2 linked regions of the Kineosporia sp. NBRC 101731 genome follow. The protein of the gene in region 2 interacts with the protein of the main gene of each other region in a pairwise test. Links are inferred from orthologs where the notes say so. Each region holds a gene or a part of one and is shown on either strand. Other genes may lie near its edges.

Region 1 (4,316 bases), on a different replicon or contig from region 2:
GTCAACGGGAGGTCAAGCCTGCCCGAGACGGAGGAGCTGCGTCGAACTTCGTTCACCGTAGCGAACCGGACATGGCCAGATGGCGTCCGGATCGCTTAGGATCACTGATGTTTCCCGCGGGGTCGGCCGGATCGGCCACCCCCGGTCGGGATTCCATCGTCCTTCGCATCAGCCGGTACAACGTGCCGGCTCGCCGTCCGGTGCCCACCCTCGCCCGGACGGCTCTGTCCGGCCACCCCACCGGTAGAGGTCCCGTTCATCGGCCGGGCCGACAAACTCTGCCCTTCCGGGCAGCGCGCAGCGCTGCACCGGTGCACAGTCATGCCCGCGGGCAGGTCGTGGGCATGCAGAAAAGAACCGTCCGCACATGGTGCGACGGGAGTGCAGATCGGACCCGCGGACGCGGGCTTCTTCAGACCGTCAGGACTGGTTGAAGAAGGCCGCGCGATCGGGAGCCCGGGTCTTCTCCGGAGTTGCCACCTCGACGTTGGCCGGCGACAGCAGGAAGACCTTGCCCGTCACCTTCTCGATCGAGCCGTGCAGACCGAAGACGAGCCCGGCGGAGAAGTCGACCAGACGCTTGGCGTCCGAGTCGTCCATGTCCGTCAGGTTCATGATCACCGGCGTACCCGAGCGGAAGCTCTCGCCGATGGTCTTGGCCTCGTTGTAGGTCCGGGGATGGATCGTCGTGATCCGGTGGATCTCGGCGGACGGGTGGGCAACCACCCGAGCCATCTGCCCCTGACCCTGCGCGCGACCGATCGGCGTGACCGCCGCCCGACGGGGCTCTTCACGTTCTTCTTCGTCATCCACGACCGGATCGAAGTCCTCGTCCTCGTACTCGTCGTACGCCGAGTAGCGGTCGTCGTCCTCGGCAAGGCCCAGGTACACCATGGTCTTGCGCAGTGCGCCGCTCATCGAAACCTCCGCATGTTCGCTCACCCTGCGACGAAGCTACCCGAGCGGCGGCCTCTGACCGAGGACCGCGCTTCCGACACGCAGGTGGGTTGCTCCGTGACGCAGTGCTTGCATGAAATCGCCGCTCATGCCACCCGAGATGTGAACTGCCTCGGGGTGCTGCTTCCTTAGATGCGCGGAGGCGTCGAAAAGATTTGAAAAAGCGCGATTTGGGTCCCACGTCACAGGGGACACCGCCATCAGGCCCGCGAGCTGCAGGTTCTCCGACGCTGCGATGGTGTCGGCGAGGGCCGGGACATCCTGCGCGAGCGCGCCGCCACGGGAAGAATCACCGTCGAGGCTGATCTGGAGGAAGCAACGCACCGTGCGCCCGGCCTCGGCCGCCCCGCGCTGCAGGCCGGAAACCAGGCCCGGGCGGTCGACGGAGTGTACGGAGTGTGCATAGCGGGCGACGTGCTTGGCCTTGTTGCTCTGCAGGCGGCCGATGAAGTGCCAGTCCAGATCCAGATCGGCAGACTCCTCGACCTTGGTGGAAGCCTCCTGGTCGCGGCTCTCGCCGACCTCGCGGACGCCCAGCCCGGCCAGCAATCTGATGTCACTGGCCGGGTAGGTCTTGGTGACGACGACGAGCGTTGCCTCCGCCGGGTCCCGCCCGGCCTCCGCACACGCCATCGCCACCTGCGACCGGACCCGTTCCAGGCCCGCCGCCAGTTCTTCCTGCCGTTCCACCAAGTCTCCTTAGAAAGGAGGAGGACGTTACTTGAGGAAGTCGGGCACGTCGAGGTCGTCGTCGTCCAGAACGATCGGGCGCGGGGTGCGCGCCCGTGCGTCGGTCACCTCGATGACCCGCGGCGGCTCGGGCTGGGTCGGCTGCTCACCGGTCTGCGCCTCGAACTCCGACTCCGGCGGGTTCAGCGGGGTCGGCTGGGTGTAACCGTTGGCCGGCGCGTAACCGTTGGTGTTCTGCTGGCCCCCGATCTGCGCGGGCACCGGCTGCTGCTGCGGCACCTGCGAAATCTGGGGGATCTGGCCGGTCGGGTGCTGACCGTGCAGACCCGGCTGACTCTGCGGCGGGCTCGGGTTGAACTGGATCCCCGAGGCTGACTGCGGCTGCGCGTGGGCCGGACGCTGCTGGCCGGCCTGGTTCGGCTGACCCCCCTGACCGGACTGACCGGACTGACCCGACTGCGCGGACGACGGCAGCTGTTGCCGTCCGCTGACCTGGCCCAGTGCGTTCTCGTCGCGTCGTTTCGTCGGGGTGCCCCCGTCGAAACCAGCCGCGATCACCGTGACCCGTACCTCGTCACCGAGGGCGTCGTCGATGACCGCACCGAAGATGATGTTGGCCTCCGGGTGCGCGGCCTCCTGCACCAGCCGGGCTGCCTCGTTGATCTCGAAGAGGCCCAGGTCGGAACCACCCTGGATGGAGAGCAGCACCCCGTGGGCGCCGTCGACGCTGGCCTCGAGCAGCGGCGAGGAGATCGCGGTCTCGGCGGCCTGGATCGCGCGGTCCTCACCACGGGCCGAGCCGATACCCATCAGCGCGCTGCCGGCGCCCTGCATCACCGACTTCACGTCGGCGAAGTCGAGGTTGATCAGACCCGGTGTGGTGATCAGGTCGGTGATGCCCTGCACACCGGAGAGGAGCACCTGGTCGGCCGACCGGAAGGCGTCGAGCACGCTGACGTGGCGATCGCTGATCGACAGCAGCCGGTCGTTCGGGATGGTGATGAGGGTGTCCACCTCCTCGCGCAGGGAGGTGATGCCCGAGTCGGCCTGCGTCGAGCGACGCCGGCCCTCGAAGGTGAAGGGGCGCGTCACGACACCGATGGTCAGGGCGCCGAGGGAACGGGCGATCCGGGCGACCACGGGCGCGCCACCGGTACCGGTGCCACCACCCTCACCGGCGGTCACGAAGACCATGTCGGCGCCCTTGATCACTTCTTCGATCTCTTCGGCGTGGTCCTCGGCGGCCTTGCGGCCGACCTCCGGATCGGCGCCGGCCCCCAGGCCACGGGTGAGTTCGCGACCGACGTCGAGTTTGACGTCGGCGTCGCTCATCAGCAGCGCCTGCGCATCGGTATTGATCGCGATGAACTCGACGCCCTTGAGTCCGACCTCGATCATCCGGTTGACTGCGTTGACGCCGCCGCCACCGATACCTACAACCTTGATGACCGCGAGGTAGTTCTGCGGAGCTGCCACGTCGGGGTGCCTCTCGCTCGCCGGATCCTTAGACCCTAACCCTCAACTGGAGGGTTATAGTTATGTCAGCCTGTACTGATAAGCGAACGTAGGTGCCCACCCGAGGCCTTTCAACGACCTCGGCGGTGTGTCGCACGGCCGTCTCGATCAGCGTGTTCGATCAGGCCCCGATGTGGGGACCGTCACCCGCTGTCCGCCGGGCATTACGTCCCGCCCTCTTCTCACCTACGACGCGGTGGAGGGCATCTCCGGGGCCCGCACGTCATAGGTCTTCGCCTTCTGCCGGAGCAGCGCGGTCAGGACCTTCGCCTTCTTCCCGCCCTGCTCCGCATCGCCCCACTGCACGAGCACCGTGCGTTCTTTCGCACCCTCGACCGGTGCCGACAGCCTCAGCCAGATCCCGTCCGGCGAACGGGTGCCGATCGCCTTCAGACGTGAGCTCAGGTTGCCGGGCAGACCGTTCAGCACGGCCAGGGTGCCACGCAGGTTGGCCACGCTCTGCCTCTCCCCCAGCGCGACCTCGATCCGGGGCAGTCCGGCCGGGGTGCTCGGGGCCGGGACCGTCTCGATGACCACGCCCTCGTCGTCCACCAGTTGCATCATCTGCAGGGGGTCCGAGGTCTGGGCGTTCTCGTTGTTGCTGTTGGCTGCCACCTGGCTCGAGGGCAGGGCGGCCACCGGCTCGCGCTCGGTCACCTCGACCTTGAGCGTGCCCGGCCACGAACGGCTGACCTCGACGCTCTTCACCAGGCGGAGCTTGCTCAGCTGCGCCGTGATGTCGGAGGTGCGCGTGAGCAGCATGGAGTGACCGATCTCGGTGTCGGTGGTGTCGCGCACCGTCGACTCGGGCACCCGGTCGAGACCGGACACGGTCACCCGGTTCACCCGGGCCCACGGCGAGAGCACGGCCAGCCAGCTACCACCGCCGAGCACCATCACCGTGAACAGGCCGACCAGCACCTGACGACGGCGCCGGGCCCGGGCCCGGGCGGCGAACCGCTGCGCGGACGTCTGCGAGACCACGGGGCGCACGTTCTGCGGCAGCAACCCGGTCGAACGGCTCGCCGAGAGCGGGCGGGTGTGTGAGGGAGGCTTCTTCCGGGCGACCGGCTTCTTCGCGACGGGCTTCTTCGCGACCGGCCTCCCGGCCGCCTGCTTCTTGGCGACCTGCTTCTTGGCGACCTGCTTCTTGG
Region 2 (7,784 bases):
TCGTGGTCACCCTCGGCTCGCTGAGCGCGGCCTCGGGCCTGGCGCTGATCCTGGCCGACGGCAAGCCCACCACCGTGATCAGCCCGTTCCTGCTCACGTTCTCCACCCGCGGGATCGGCCTGTTCGGCTGGACCTTCCTCCTCGCCGTCGTCATCGCCGTGATCACCCACGTGGTGCTGTTCAACACCAGGTTCGGCACCCACGTGCTGGCCGCCGGCGGATCTCCCGAGGCGGCCACCGCGACCGGCATCAGCACCGCCCGGATCAAGATCGCCGTCTACACCGTCTCCGGGGTGCTGGCGGGCCTGGCCGGCATCCTGCTGGTCGCCCGGATCGGTGCCTCCTCCCCGGCCGCCGACACCACGATGACCCTCAACACCGTCGCGGCAGTAGTCCTCGGCGGCGTCAGCCTGCTCGGCGGCCGGGCCACGATCGTCGGCCCGGTGCTCGGTGCCCTGGTGCTGACCGTACTGGTCAACGGCCTGACCCTGGTCGGTGTCTCGCAGTTCTACCAGCCGCTCGCGGTCGGCATCGTCGTGGTGCTCGCCGCCCTCCTGATGCGCTTCCAGAAGTAGGAGATCACCGTGACCGCGACCACCGTGACGAAAGACCTCATCAGCGTCGAGGACGTCTCGCTCTCCTTCGGCAGCGTCCGCGCCCTGCGCGATGTCTCCCTCACCCTGCAGCCCGGCGAGATCACCGCGCTGGTCGGTGACAACGGCGCCGGGAAGTCCACCCTGGTGCGGTGTCTCAGTGGCATCCACCGCCCGGACGCCGGAACGATCCGGTTCGACGGGCAGCCGACGCACTTCTCCACCCCCCAGGACGCACGCAACGCCGGCATCGAGACCGTGCACCAGAATCTGGCCCTGGTCGAAGACCTCACCGTCTGGCAGAACCTGTTCCTGAACCGCGAGATCGTGCACGGCTTCGGGCCGCTGGCGATCCTCGACAAACGCGCCATGAAGCGTGAGGCACAGCGCATGGTCTCAACGCTGGCGGTCAACGTGCCCAGCGTCACCTCCACCGTGCGTCGCCTGTCGGGCGGCCAGCGCCAGGCCGTCTCCATCTGCCGCGCCGCCGGATTCAGCTCCCAGCTGGTGATCATGGACGAGCCGACCGCGGCCCTGGGCGTACAGGAGACCGAGCGCGTCGAGAGCCTCATCACCAGGCTCCGCGAGGACGGCCACGCCGTGCTGCTGATCAGCCACAACTTCGCCCAGGTCATGCGCCTGGCCGACCACGTCTGGGTGATGCGCGCCGGCCGCTGCGTGGCCGGACGCCGGATCGCACAGACCACCGGCGAGGAGATCGTCGCGCTGATCACCGGCGCCCAGCAGTCCTGACTTTCACTTTCCGGTAAGGAGATTCATCATGGTCGCGAACGCTCTGGGTGTACATGCCCTGGTCTGGGCCGGCAGCACCAGTCCCGCCGAGGTCGAGCAGGCGGTGAGGAGTACGAAGGAGGCCGGGTACGACCTGCTGGAGTTCTCCCTGCACGACGGCCTCACCATGGACACGGCGCACGCCCGCACCACCCTGGAACGAGCCGGCCTGCAGGTCGCCTGCTCGCGCGGACTGGCCCCCGACGCCGACGTGTCCAGCGAGGACCCGGCCGTGGTGGCCCGCGGCGCCGACCTGCTCAGCGCCTCGCTCGACATCACCGCGGCGCTCGGCGGCCGGATGTTCGCCGGCGCCCTCTACAGCGCGTTCGGCAAGGCCGCTCAGCCCCTGTCCGACAAGGGCCGCAACAACGTCGTCGCGGTGCTGCGCGACCTGGCCGAGCAGGCCGTGGAACACGACATCACGCTGATGCTCGAGATCTGCAACCGCTACGAGACCAACGTCATCAACACCGCCCACGACGCCCTGCGGCTGGCCGACGACATCGGCGCCGACAACGTGAAGATCCACCTCGATACCTACCACATGAACATCGAGGAGGCCGACATGGTGCGGCCCGTGCACGAGGTCGGCGACCGGCTCGGCTACGTGCACATCGGCGAGAACCACCGGGGCTACCTGGGCAGCGGTCACATCGACTTCACCGCGTTCTTCCACGCCCTCGCCGACATCGACTACACCGGCCCGATCACGTTCGAATCGTTCAGCTCGGCCGTCGTGGCGCCCGGCCTGTCCAACGACCTGGCGATCTGGCGCAACCTCTGGTCGGACGGCGCGGACCTGGCGCAGCATGCCCACCGGTACCTGGTGAACGGCCTTTCCGCGGCTCGTCACCCGTGAGCGGCGCGCCCGTGCCGGCACAGAACACGGTGGCAGGGCATGATGCCCTGGTGCGACCGACGATGGACGAACTCAGCACCCGGGTCCTGAAACTCGCCGCCGCGAGGATGGGCGACCGGGTCATCGTCGGCATCGCCGGGGTGCCCGGCGCGGGCAAGAGCACCCTGGCCGAGAAGCTGGTCTCGGTGCTCGCCGACCGGATCGGTCCCGAGCACGTGGCCCACGTGCCGATGGACGGCTTCCACCTGGCCGATGTCACCCTCGAGCGACTCGGCCTCCGTGACCGCAAGGGGGCGCCCGAGACCTTCGACGCGCTCGGGTACTCGGCGCTGATGCACCGGCTGCGGGAGTCGGGCGACCTGGTCTACGCCCCGGGTTTCGAGCGCACCATCGAGCAGCCGATCGCCGGTGCCATCGCGGTGCCGCCCAGCGCCCGGGTCGTGGTCACGGAGGGGAACTACCTCCTGCTCGGCGGCGACTGGGACCGGGCCAAGGAGCAGCTCGACGAGGTGTGGTTCTGCCGCACTCCCGAAGACCTGCGCCTGGAACGCCTGCTCGCCCGGCACGTGCTCTTCGGCAAGACGCCGGAGTTCGCGGCGCAGTGGATCGAGCAGACCGACCAGCCCAACGCCCTGCTCATCGAGGCCAGCAGCCACCGCGCCGACCTGATCGTCGAGATGGACTGACCCACCTCCACCAACCCCCCTTGGGTGGTGGGTGAGGCGACCACAGAATGGAGGACGCCCGACAGCTTTCGGCTGTCGGGCGTCCTCCATTCTGTTTTTGGCTCTAGACGGTCTGGACCACCAGCAGCTCGACCACGCGGTCGAGGAAGGCATCGACCGAAGCCTCACGGTAACCGCGCGAGCCGCGTCGGCTCTTGAACACCGCCAGGCGCACGGCGTCGGGCGGCAGGGGCTGCCCCATCGCGAACGACTCCTCGATGCGGATGCAGAGGTCGTCGACCGCGTCGAGATCGTAGGTGAGCTCCATACCGCTGCCCCGCGGGAACCGCTCGCCGTCGCCCCGGCCCAGCTGGGCGCGCAGCGACTGCTCCTGGGTGCGCAGCTGGGTCTGCCAGGCCTGGCTCCCGCTGCGCTCCTCGCCGCGCTGCTTCTCACGACGGGCGAAGGCATCTTCGATGCGGTCCAGGGCAGCGTCGACCGCGTCCACGTCGTACCCGCCGCGCACCAGGTCGAAGCCGACCGTGCGGACGTGCCACGACGTCATCGCGGGCCCACGCCCGTTCTCCTCGTACGCGGACCGGGCCCGGCCCAGGAAGGACTCGACCTGGTCGATGTCGTAGCCCTTGGATAGCCGGCCTGCCCGCGGAAAGGTGTCGCTCACGGCTCACATTCTGCACCCGACGACCGCGTCCGTGGGAGCCGGTCCGCAGATGGGACACGTGAAATTTGCGTCTGGTCACCAGTTGTGATGCACCCGTGACTTTTTGATGCCGATGTGGTCCGCCCGAGGCGCGTTCCGGTGCGTCAGCTGTGCGGTGGGCATTGTCCGGCGCCCACCGTCACAGCGTCGCTTCGGAGTTGCTCGGAGTTGCTCGGAGCTGCTCGGAGTTGCTCGGAGCTGCTCGGAGCTGCTCGGAGTTGGCTCAGACGGTGGCGGCCAGCTGGCCGCACGCACCGTCGATCTCCTGGCCCCGGGTATCGCGGACCGTGGTGGGCACGCCGCGCTCGCGCAGGGCATTCACGAAGGCGTTCTGGGCGCGGCGGGTGCTCGCGGTCCACTTGGAACCCGGCGTGGGGTTGAGCGGGATCGGGTTGACGTGCACCCAGCCCTTGCCCCGCTTGTTCAGCTCGCGGCCGAGCATGTCGCCCCGCCACTCGTGGTCGTTGATGTCCTTGATCAGGGCGTACTCGATGCTGACCCGGCGGCCGGTGGCGTCGAAGTAACGGCGCGCGGCGTCGAGGGTCTCGCCGACCTTCCAGCGGGTGTTGATCGGCACCAGCTCGTCCCGCAGTTCGTCGTCGGGAGCATGCAGGCTCAGGGCCAGTGTGACCGGGATGCCCTCGGCCGCGAGCTTGTCGATGGCCGGCACCAGGCCGACCGTCGACATGGTGATGCCCCGGGCGGACATGCCCAGACCCTCAGGAGCCGGGTCGGTGAGGCGGCGGATCGCCCCGATCGCGGCCTTGTAGTTGGCCAGAGCCTCGCCCATGCCCATGAAGACCACGTTGCTGACGCGGCCGGCCTGGCCCTCTTCCGCCTCCTCGCCGAGGGGCGCACCCTCGGTGCTCCTGCCCAGGGGCGCCGCCGTGCGCATGTGCCGCGCGGCCGTGCGGACCTGCTCGACGATCTCCGCCGTAGACAGGTTGCGGGTGAGCCCGGCCTGGCCGGTGGCGCAGAACGGGCAGTTCATACCACACCCGGCCTGGCTGGAGACGCAGACCGTGGCCCGGTCGGGGTAGCGCATGAGCACGCTCTCCACCAGGGCGCCGTCGAAGAGCCGCCACACCGTCTTGATCGTGGCACCGTCGTCGCAGACCAGCTCACGCACGGGGTGGATCAGGTTCGGCAGCAGGGCGTCGAGCAGCGGCTGACGCGAGGTCGCGGGCAGGTCGGTGAGGGCCGCCGCGCTGTCCGGGTTCTTCGCGTCCAGCTCGGCCAGGCGCTCGAAGTAGTGCACCGACAGCTGACGACCCCGGAACGGCTTCTCGCCCAGCTCCTTGACCGCCGCCATCCGCTCGGCGAGCGTCAGGTCGGCCAGGTGCTTCGGCGGCTTGCCCCGTCGGGGCGCGACCATGAGCAACTTGCCGGGCTCGGGGGCGGTCGGCCGCGGCTCGGGCAGCGGTGCGGACGGGGCTTCGGAGGTCATCAGATCTTTCTTCGGGTCTAGAGCAGGAAGAACAGCAGCAGGTAGACGACGGGCGCCGAGGGGAGCAACGAGTCCATCCGGTCCATGATTCCGCCGTGGCCGGGCAGCAGGTTGCCCATGTCCTTGATGCCCAGGTCACGCTTGAGCAAGGACTCGGACAGGTCGCCACCGGTCGCGGTGAACACGGCGGCGATGCCGATCACCGCACCCACCCAGGGCGAGCCGTTGAGCAGGAACACCACGCAGGCCGTACCGGCGATCAAGCAGGCCACCATCGACCCGGCGAAGCCCTCCCAGGACTTCTTCGGGCTGATCCTGGGCGCCATCGGGTGCTTGCCGAACAGCACCCCCGCGATGTATCCACCGATGTCGCTGGCGATGGTGACCAGGATGAACGTCACCACCCGCTGGGGTCCCTGATCGGCCGCGAGCATGAGGATCGCGAACCCGGTCAGCAACGGTACGTACGCCGCCACGAACAGGCCCGCGGTGACGTCGCGCATCGCGCCGTCGAGGCCCTCGACGATCCGCCAGAGCAGGATGCCGAAGGCCGTGAGCATGTAGCTGACCAGCAACCCCTCCGGCCCGGCGACGTACGCCGAGACCAGCATGCCGAGCGCCCCGACCGCGACCGGGATGACCGGCACGACGATCTGCTTGGCCGCCAGGGCGCCGGAGAGCTCCCAGACCGAGAGCACGACGACGAACGAGGCCAGCGCGACGAACGCCTCGGGACGCACGAACAGCGACGTCAGGGCCAGGACGCCGAGGGCGACACCGACACCGATGGCCGCGGGCAGGTTGCGGCCCGCCCGGCCGTGGTCCTTCGCCGCCACAGCCACGATCGTCGCATCCGGCAGGGGCGGATGATCCATGTTCCGCAAGGCTGCCCGGGCGGCCTCGTGGCCGGTCGGGTCGTTCTCGATCGATCGGTCCATCGAGCGGTCGCCTCGTTCGGGTCGGTCTCCTCGTCGCGGTCGGACGGGATGGGTGAGCTCGTCCTGGGCCGGGCCCGCCATCGGGAACGGGTCGGGCTCACGGCGGCGCGAGCGCCCCGGTCGGCGGCCTTCGTCGGCCGCGTCGAGCAGCCCGCGGCTGCCCTCGGCCGGGGTGAAGGGGTCATCGTCCCGGTCGTCGTCGGGAACGGGGCCGAACAGACCCCGGCCACCGGTCGCCGGGCCGGACGGATCGGAGTCCCGCCGACGGCTCTCACCGACGGCGTTCGAGGCCAGGGGGGCGGGGAACGGGTCGGGCTCCACCTCGGCCCGGCCGCGGCCGAGCAGACCACGGGAGCCCGTGGGCGGACCGGACGGGTCGGCGGTGCGGCGGCTGCGTCCTGGGCGCCGGCCCTCCTCGGCCGGTGCGGACGGGTCGGGGAACGCGTCCCCACCCGGACGATCACCCGCACCCGGGCGTCGCCCGGGACCGCTGCCCCCCGCGTCCGTCATCCGGGCCTGACCGCCCGTCGCCGGACCGGGCGCTTCCGGGAAGGGACTGTCGTTCCCGCCGAGCAGGCCACCACCGGTGGGCGGACCGGACGGCTCGGGGCCCCGACGGCCCCGGCCGAACATCCCGCGACGGCTCTCATCGGCCGGTCCGAGCAGACCGCCACCGGTGGGCGGGCCCGAGGGCTCGGGACCCCTGCGGCCGCGGCGGTTCTCGTCGGCGGCACCGGGGAACGGGTCACCAGCTCCGCCGAGCAGGCCACCGCCCGTGGGCGGACCCGCCGGCTCCGGACCCCGACGGCCCCGGCCGAACATCCCGCGACGGCCCTCATCGGCCGATCCGGGTGCTCCGGGTGCTCCGGGGAAGGGGCTGTTTCCCCCGCCGAGCAGGCCACCGTCGGCAGGCGGGCCGGCCGGGGCGGGACGGCCCCGGCCGGATGCGCCGCGGCCCTTTTCATCGGCGGGTGTGTCAAGGAACGGGTTGCCCCGCGAGCGGCCGCGACCCTGCGGGCCGGTGTGGGTGGAGTCGTCGAGATCGGACGGATCCGGCGCACCACCCCCGCCGAGCAAGCCACCACCGGTGGGCGGACCGGACGGCCCGGGACCCCGACGGCCCCGGCCGGACGGGCCGGTGTCCGGCCCACCTCGCCCGAAGAGCCCACCTCCGGTGGAGGGTTCGGGGTCACGACGACCACGGCCGGGTGCGCCCCGACGGCTCTTGCCGCTGGGCTCGTCGAACGGCTCGTCCGGGGTGCGGCCGAGCAGACCACCGGCCGGGCCGGCGGGGAACGGGTCGGGCTCGGGAGCACGGCGACCGCGACCGAACAGGCCACGGCCACCCGTGGCCGTGCGCTCGTCACCGGGCTCCTCGTCACGACGGCCTCGAACGACCGGGCCGGAGCCCGTGCTGCTGCCGGGACGTGAGGGGCCAGGGGGGTTTGTGGAACGCGTAGGGACCGGGAAAGGCCCCGAGTCGTCATCCGGCTGCCCGAGGAGATCAAAGCCCTGGGCCGGGGTGCCGGCACCGGCTGCACGACCCGACCGACCGCTCGAGGTGGGCCCGCGACGTCCGTCGCGACGCGCCTCGTCCGTCGGGAGCCGGGTCTCGAAACCTCCCGAAGGGGCGCCGTCGGCGGGCGCGTCGCGGTACGGGCTCACCGGGATGCTGCCGGACTGGGTGGCCCGCTGCGGCAACCCCGGGTGCGAGGTGCCGCGCAGCGGCGCAGGCCGGCTGCCCGGCCTCGGCTGACCCGGCTGACCGC

What was found. The genes of interacting proteins can lie anywhere in the genome.
Region 1: the proteins of rlmN (region 2) and ftsZ interact in binary tests that used the Escherichia coli proteins (3 or more experiments, as listed by UniProt). The link is inferred for Kineosporia sp. NBRC 101731 from one-to-one orthologs.

What each region holds. Positions count from the first base shown.
Region 1 is NZ_BSTC01000024.1:38,439-42,754, forward strand. The notes cover bases 900-3,883. They hold ftsZ (cell division protein FtsZ), read right to left. Parts: upstream 3,124-3,883; coding sequence 1,675-3,123; downstream 900-1,674. Other genes in these bases: QSK05_RS34835 (cell division protein SepF), read right to left, coding at 900-918; QSK05_RS34840 (YggS family pyridoxal phosphate-dependent enzyme), read right to left, coding at 955-1,647; QSK05_RS34850 (cell division protein FtsQ/DivIB), read right to left, coding at 3,349-3,883. Also shown: more of QSK05_RS34835, read right to left, coding at 421-899; more of QSK05_RS34850, read right to left, coding at 3,884-4,316. UniProt on the Escherichia coli protein: Essential cell division protein that forms a contractile ring structure (Z ring) at the future cell division site. The regulation of the ring assembly controls the timing and the location of cell division.
Region 2 is NZ_BSTC01000005.1:422,053-429,836, reverse strand. The notes cover bases 2,966-5,901. They hold rlmN (23S rRNA (adenine(2503)-C(2))-methyltransferase RlmN), read right to left. Parts: upstream 5,078-5,901; coding sequence 3,854-5,077; downstream 2,966-3,853. Other genes in these bases: QSK05_RS17390 (phosphatidate cytidylyltransferase), read right to left, coding at 5,095-5,901; QSK05_RS17400 (DivIVA domain-containing protein), read right to left, coding at 3,034-3,591. Outside these bases: QSK05_RS17420 (ABC transporter permease), read left to right, coding at 1-575; QSK05_RS17415 (ATP-binding cassette domain-containing protein), read left to right, coding at 585-1,346; QSK05_RS17410 (sugar phosphate isomerase/epimerase family protein), read left to right, coding at 1,375-2,244; QSK05_RS17405 (nucleoside/nucleotide kinase family protein), read left to right, coding at 2,295-2,930; more of QSK05_RS17390, read right to left, coding at 5,902-7,784.